3 regions of the Allobosea massiliensis genome follow, and region 2 is predicted to be linked to each of the others. Evidence: predicted binding sites of a transcription regulator. Region 2 holds the regulator's gene; each other region holds the start of a gene.

What was found. The regulator PhoB, encoded in region 2, activates phosphate uptake and scavenging genes when phosphate is short. The targets are predictions, from matches to a motif close to TGTCATNNANCTGTCAT.
Region 1: a site for PhoB is predicted at 1,353-1,369, ahead of ugpB (sn-glycerol-3-phosphate ABC transporter substrate-binding protein UgpB). Genes of this name have one in related genera too.
Region 3: a site for PhoB is predicted at 1,174-1,190, ahead of phnC (phosphonate ABC transporter ATP-binding protein). Genes of this name have one in related genera too.

The regions. Positions count from the first base shown of each region.
Region 1 is NZ_JBHSLU010000051.1:147,339-149,597, forward strand. Features, by position in the region: gene ugpB (sn-glycerol-3-phosphate ABC transporter substrate-binding protein UgpB) at 1-1,279, opposite strand, end outside; gene ACFPN9_RS16985 (fumarylacetoacetate hydrolase family protein) at 1,484-2,259, shown strand, end outside.
Region 2 is NZ_JBHSLU010000030.1:19,597-21,855, reverse strand. Features, by position in the region: gene ACFPN9_RS12095 (TIGR03862 family flavoprotein) at 1-703, opposite strand, end outside; gene phoB (phosphate regulon transcriptional regulator PhoB) at 866-1,564, opposite strand; gene phoU (phosphate signaling complex protein PhoU) at 1,723-2,259, opposite strand, start outside.
Region 3 is NZ_JBHSLU010000009.1:11,456-13,714, forward strand. Features, by position in the region: gene phnD (phosphonate ABC transporter substrate-binding protein) at 1-200, opposite strand, end outside; gene phnC (phosphonate ABC transporter ATP-binding protein) at 256-1,074, opposite strand; gene ACFPN9_RS06020 (TetR/AcrR family transcriptional regulator) at 1,216-1,881, opposite strand; gene ACFPN9_RS06025 (efflux RND transporter periplasmic adaptor subunit) at 1,960-2,259, shown strand, end outside.

The DNA of each region.
Region 1 (2,259 bases), on a different contig from region 2:
CACGCTCGACGGCCGCGTCGAGCGCTGCCTTCGGCGTCTTCTGGCCGTTCAGGGCGGCCTCGAACTCCTCGGCCCAGATATCGCGGATCTGGACGAGGCTGCCGAAGCGCACCCCGCGCGAATTCGCCGTCGGCTCCTTGTTGGTCAGTTGCAGCAGCGGCGTCTCGAGGAAGGGCTTGTCCTTGTAGAAGCCGGACGCCTTGACCTTCTCATAGGCCGCCTTGGTGATCGGCAGATAGCCGGATTCCGTGTGCAGCTTCACCTGGCGGTCGACATCGGACAGGAAGGTGAAGAACTTGGCGACGCCCTTGTATTCGTCGGCCTTCTTGCCGCCCATCACCCAGAGCGAAGCGCCGCCGATGATCGAGTTCTGCGGAGCGCCCTGGACATCGGGGTAATACGGCATCGGGGCGTTGCCCCAGTCGAACTTGGCGTTGGCGCGGACGTTGCCGAAGAAGGCGGAGGAGGTCAGGAAGATCGGGCACTCGCCCGAGGTGAAGCGACCTTCGCCCGTGTTGGTGCGGCCCGAGTAATCATAGGTCTTGTCCTTCTGCATCTCGACCAGATTGGTCAGGTGCTTGAGGAAGACGCCCTTGTTGAAGACGAACTCGGTGTCGAAGCCTTCGAAGCCGTTGGCCTTGGTGCCGACCGGCTCGTTGTGCCAGGCGCCGAGCTGCTCGACATTCACCCAGGTCACCCAGGCGTTGGAGAAGCCGCACTTGTCATAGCCGGCCGCCTTGAGCTTCTTGGCCGCGTCGAACACCTCCGGCCAGGTCTTGGGCGCCGCATCAGCGTTCAGCCCCGCCTTCTTGAACGCGTCCTTGTTGTACCACATCACCGTGGAGGACGAGTTGAAGGGGAAGGACAGCATCTCGCCCTTCGTGGTCGAGTAGTAGCCGGTGATCGCGGGCAGATAGGCCTTGGGGTCGAAGGTCTCGCCGGCGTCCTTCATCAGGTCCTGCACCGGCTTGATGGCACCCTTGGCCGACATCATCGTCGCGGTGCCGACCTCGAAGACCTGCATGATGTGCGGCGCATTGCCGGCGCGGAAGGCGGCGATGCCGGCGTTCAGCGTGTCGGCATAGGAGCCCTTATAGGTCGGAACGACCTTGAAGTCCTTCTGCGAGGCGTTGAACTCCTCGGCCAGCCGCACGACCACGTCGTTGTTGGCGCCGGTCATGGCATGCCACCACTGGATCTCGGTCTGCGCCAGCGCAGGCGCGGCGCCGCCGAGGACGAAGGCCGCGACGGACATCAGGATACGTGATTTCACGGTCATCTCTTTCTCCCTTCCGCCCTCGGTGGGCCGAGGCGGCTGTTCTTGTTGGTGCGCAAGCTAACATGAAGGCCGGGCGACGGTTCAATGACAAAATGATGACGGATGCAAGCGCGGGCGCTTTCGCCGCGCCCGGATCGGGCTCTTGCACAATCCCCCGGAAGACGCTGTTCTCCCGGACCCCACCGCCTTCCACGGATGCCTCCCATGCCCCGCCTGACTCTGACGCCCGAACGGACCCTTCCCGCAGACGCGCAGGCCGCGGCCCTGCTGGGACGCATCTGGCGCCCGGATGCCGCGGGGCCCGCGGTGGTCACGCTCCGCGACGGAAACGTGATCGACGTCACCCGCACCTTCCCGACCAGCCGCGACCTCTGCGAGGCGCCGGATCCCGCCGCCGCGCTGCGGGCCGCGTCGGGCGAGACCGTCGCGCCGCTCGCCGAGATCCTGGCGAACACGCCGCCGGATGGTCGCGATGCCGCGCGCCCCTGGCTGCTCTCCCCGCTCGATCTGCAGGTGGTGAAGGCCGCCGGCGTCACCTTCGCCGTCTCGATGCTGGAGCGTGTCATCGAGGAGAAGGCGCGCGGCAACCCGGCCGCCGCGGCCACCATCCGCGAGGAGATCGGCAAGCTGATCGGCGATGATCTCTCGAAGCTGAAGCCCGGCTCGCCCGAGGCGATGCATCTCAAGGATGTCCTCATCAAGCAGGGGGCCTGGAGCCAGTATCTCGAGGTCGGCATCGGCCCCGATGCCGAGATCTTCACCAAGGCGCCGCCGATGTCCTCCGTCGGCACCGGTTTCGACGCCGGTCTGCATCCCGCCTCGACCTGGAACAATCCCGAGCCCGAGATCGTGCTCGTCGTCGCTTCCGACGGCCGCATCGTCGGCGCCACGCTGGGCAACGACGTCAATCTGCGCGATGTCGAGGGCCGTTCGGCCCTGCTCCTCGGCAAGGCCAAGGACAACAATGCCGCCGCCGCGGT
Region 2 (2,259 bases):
CGTCGATCATCGCCTCTCCAACAATTTCTTTGCCGGCAAAGCGAAGCGTGATCCGTTTCAGCGGCGCGCCGGCGAAGCGCTCGCGCAGCGTGTCGGACCAGGCCACGGCGAAGCCGCCATTGGCGGGCCGCAGCGGCGAAATGGCAACGCCCTTGCCGGCCAGCAGCGGCACCCAGCCACCGTCCGAGCCGAGCCGCGGCCAGCTCGCCCCGCCCAGCGCAAGCAGCGTCGCATCGGCGGCGACCGTCACCTCGCCGGCCGCCGTGGCGAAGGTCAGCGCGCCCTCGTCGTTCCAGCCGGTCCAGCGCCGGCCGGCTTCGAGCCGCACCCCGAGCCCGTCGAGCCGGCGCAGCCAGGCGCGCAACAGCGGCGACGCCTTCATCGCCTTCGGGAAGACGCGCCCGCTGGTGCCGATGAAGCTCTCCGCGCCGAGCTCGTCGGCCCAATCGCGCAGCGCCTGCGGTGGAAACGCCTGGATGGCGGGTTCGAGCCAGTCCCGCGCCGCGCCGTAATGCGGCAGGAAGCTCTCCAGCGGCTCGGAATGGGTGAGGTTGAGCCCGCCGCGCCCGGCGAGCAGGAATTTGCGCGCCGGCGACGGCATCCGCTCATGGATCGTCACGCGGTGGCCGGCCTGGGCCAGCCGCTCGGCCGCGATCAGCCCGGCCGGGCCGGCGCCGATGATGGCGATGTCTTTGATCTGCATCGGGCCGGCTTGCGCCGTCGGGCGTCGCGGGTCAAGCGATCAGGCGCATGCCGGAGCGACCTCGTCATTCTCGGGCTCGACCCGAGAATCTATGGCCGGCACGGCAGGGGAGCCTCGGCGTCACGAGATGCTCGGGTCTGCGCCCGACCATGACGGTTTCCCTCACGCCCGCGCGAAGGTCTCGTCGAAGGCGTAGCCCGCGCCACGGACGGTGCGCAGCGGATCCTTGGCGTCGCCCGGCGTGATCGCCTTGCGCAGCCGCCCGACATGGACGTCGACCGTGCGCTCGTCGATGTAGACGTCGCGGCCCCAGACGGCGTCGAGCAGCTGGGCGCGCGAATAGACCCGGCCCGGCGCCTGCATCAGGAATTCCAGCAGCCGGAACTCGGTCGGCCCCAGATGCAGCTCTTCGCCGGCCCGGCGCACGCGGCGCGTCGTGCGGTCGAGTTCGAGATCGCCGGCGACCAGCAGCCCCGCGACATGGCCGGGCTTCGCCCGGCGCAGCAGCGCCTGGATGCGCGCGATCAGCTCCGGCAGGGAGAACGGCTTGACGACATAGTCGTCGGCCCCGGTGGCGAGGCCGCGCACGCGCTCGGTTTCTTCGCCGCGGGCGGTCAGCATGATGATCGGCACGCGCTCGGTGTCGCGCCGCGCCCGCAGCCGCCGGCACAGTTCGATGCCGGAGAGACCGGGCAGCATCCAGTCGAGCAGCACGAGATCGGGCGTGTTGTCTCGCAGATGCAGCTCGGCGTCGTCCCCCCGCGCCACGCTGTCGACTGCGAAGCCCTCGGCCTCGAGGTTGTAGCGCAGCAGCAGGGTGAGGGGTTCCTCGTCCTCGACGATCAGGATGCGGGCGGCCATGGCACGGTTCCGTTCTTGGCGTTTGTGCCGAAACGCATCGTCATGCTCGCCCTTGTGGCGAGCATCCACGTCTTGAACGCGGCGTGGGTCCGGCGAAGACGTGGATGGTCGGAACAGGCCCGACCCTGACGGCGAAGGCTCCGGCGCAGTCGGTGTTGTCAGCTCCCTGTCACGGCCTCGACCGTGATGTCGGTGGTCTCGAGCTTGGGACGGTTGATGTCGAGCGATTCGCCGGTGACGAGATAGTGGATCGTCTCGGCGATGTTGGTGGTGTGGTCGCCGATGCGCTCGACGTTCTTGGCGCAGAACAGGAGATGCGTGCAGAAGGTGATGTTGCGCGGATCTTCCATCATATAGGTCAACAGCTCGCGGAACAGCGAGGTGTAGAGCGCGTCGATCTCGCCGTCGCGATGCCAGACCTCGAGCGCCTTCTGCTCGTTGCTGGTGGCGTAGGCGTCGAGGACGTCCTTGAGCTGCGCCTGCACCAGCCGGCTCATATGCTCCAGCCCGACGACGGCGCGGTGCGGCGGCGAGAACTGGCCGGAGATCGCGACCGCGCGCTTGGCGATGTTCTTGGCGAGGTCGCCGACGCGCTCGATGTCCGAGGCGATGCGGATCGCCGAGATCAGCTCGCGCAAATCGTTGGCGAGCGGCTGGCGCCGGGCGATCGTCAGCACGGCGCGCTCCTCGACGTC
Region 3 (2,259 bases), on a different contig from region 2:
ACCTTGGTGCCAAGTTCCTTCGAGAGGTAGTTCACGAAGGGGGTGTAGTGCTCGACGACGCCCGAGGCGTTCTCGGCCGGGATGATGGCGAAGACGAGTTCGGGATACTTCGCCTTCCAGTCCTGGGCGAAGGCGGGGGCAGCCAGCGTGGCGGCGAGCGCCGCGGTGGCGAGCGTCAGGGTGTGACGACGGGTCAGCATGAAGTGCTCCTGTTGGTCTTCTGGGAGAGGGACCGCCCGGCGGGCCGGACGGAGGTCAGGCGACGTTCTGCTTGGCGCGCTGCGCTTCTTCGCTGGCGATGGCCTCGAGCTGGTCGAGCGCCTCGGCGCCGGCGTCCTTGGCTTCGATGCCGTAGAGCTTCGCCGCGATCTCGCTGGTGAGCTGGTGGGGCGGGCCGTCGAAGACGACCTTGCCGGCGGCCATGCCGATCAGCCGGTCGCAATATTTCGACGCGATATCGAGGTGATGCAGGTTCGAGACGACGGTGATGCCGTCCTCGCGGTTGATGCGGAACAGCGCGTCCATGACGACCTGCGTATTGCGCGGATCGAGCGAGGCGATCGGCTCGTCGGCGAGGATGATCTGCGGTTCCTGGACCAGGGCACGGGCGATGGCGACACGCTGCTGCTGGCCGCCGGAGAGGGTTTCGGCACGTTGGGCGAGGAGATGACCCATATCGAGCCGCTCGAGCGCCGCGATGGCGCGGATCTTGTCGTCGCGCGAAAAGCTCTTCACCAGCGTCAGCGCTGCGGCGCGATGGTCGAGCCGGCCAAGCAGGACATTGGTGAGGACGTCGAGGCGGCCGACCAGGTTGAACTGCTGGAAGATCATCGCCGTGTCGCGCCGCCAGCGGCGCAGCGCGGCGCCCTTCAGCGCTGTGACGTCACGGTCGCCGGAAAGGATGCGGCCTTCGCTCGGATCGGCGAGGCGATTCAGCATGCGCAGCAGCGTGGACTTGCCGGCGCCCGAGCGGCCGATGATGCCGACCATCTCGCCGCGCGGAATGGACAGGGTTACGCCGTCGACCGCGGCTTTGCCACCGAAGCGCTTGGTCAGACCCTCGATGCGCAGCATGATGCCGTTCCCGCGTTCCGTTGGCAGCATGGCTTCCGCCCGCGGCAGATCCTGCCGTAGGGGCCATGCTTTCCGACGGGCGACAGCTAGCCGGCACAGATGACAGACGGGTGACGGTCGGGCAGGCGGCCGGATGCCGCCTCAGGCGCCGCGCAGGAGCAGATCGACGCAGTCGCGGACATAGGCCGCGCGCTGGTCGGGAGGCGTCTGCGCGACGTTCATCAGCGCGCGATGCTGATGAAAGCCGCGCAGCATGCCGACGAACTGTTCCGCGAGCACCTTGGCCCGGGCATCGTCGAGCGGTTCCGCGAGGCCATCACCGACATGTGAACGTTGCCGCAGCAGCTGCGACAGCTCTTCGATGATCCGTAGCGCTCCCGCCTCGTAAGCCGCTTGGCCAAGCTCGGGAAAGCGGGCCGCCGCACTCATGACGAGACGATGGAGATCGAGGGAATGCGGGTCCAGCATCATCGCCAGTGCGTCTTCCCCGAGCCGTATCAGAGCGCTGCGCAGGTCGACGTCCTGGATGGGTCGGCGCAGCGGAATGGTCAGTTTTTCAGCGAGTTGCGTGCAGATCGCGCGGAAGAGGGCTTCTTTGTCGGCGAAGTGCGCGTAGATCGTCTGCTTCGAGACGCGGGCCCTCTGCGCGATCTGGTCGAGCGTCACCCGCTCGTAGCCTTCGGCGAGGAACATGGCGGAGGCTGCGCGGATGATGGCGCGATGCTTGTCCACCCGCAATCGTGACGGCAGGCGTCTTGCATCCGCCTCGTCGTCGGCAGACAGTTCCGGTGCGGCAGCATTCGTCATGGTTCTGCCCATCGTCGCCCTTATCAAACTGGACCGTCCAGTCTAAAATAAGCGCGTCATATCGGAGCGTCCAGTTCTATGAAGCGGTTCGTCTATCTGCTCCTGATCATCGGCCTCGCCGGCGGCGGCTACTACGGCTACCGCCATTACGAGAAGTCGAAGGCGCCGGCCCCGGTCGCCGCCGCTCCACAGGGGCGCGGTGCGGTTCCCGTCGAGGTGACCAAGATCGAGCGGGGAACAGTCAACGAGGAGGTCGAGGCGCTCGGCACGCTCGCCGCCGATGAATCCGTCGTGATCGCCCCGGAAATCGCGGGCCGCGTCACGGCTCTGGGCTTCAAGGAGGGCGAGCGGGTCGAGAAGGGGCAGGTGCTCGTCAAG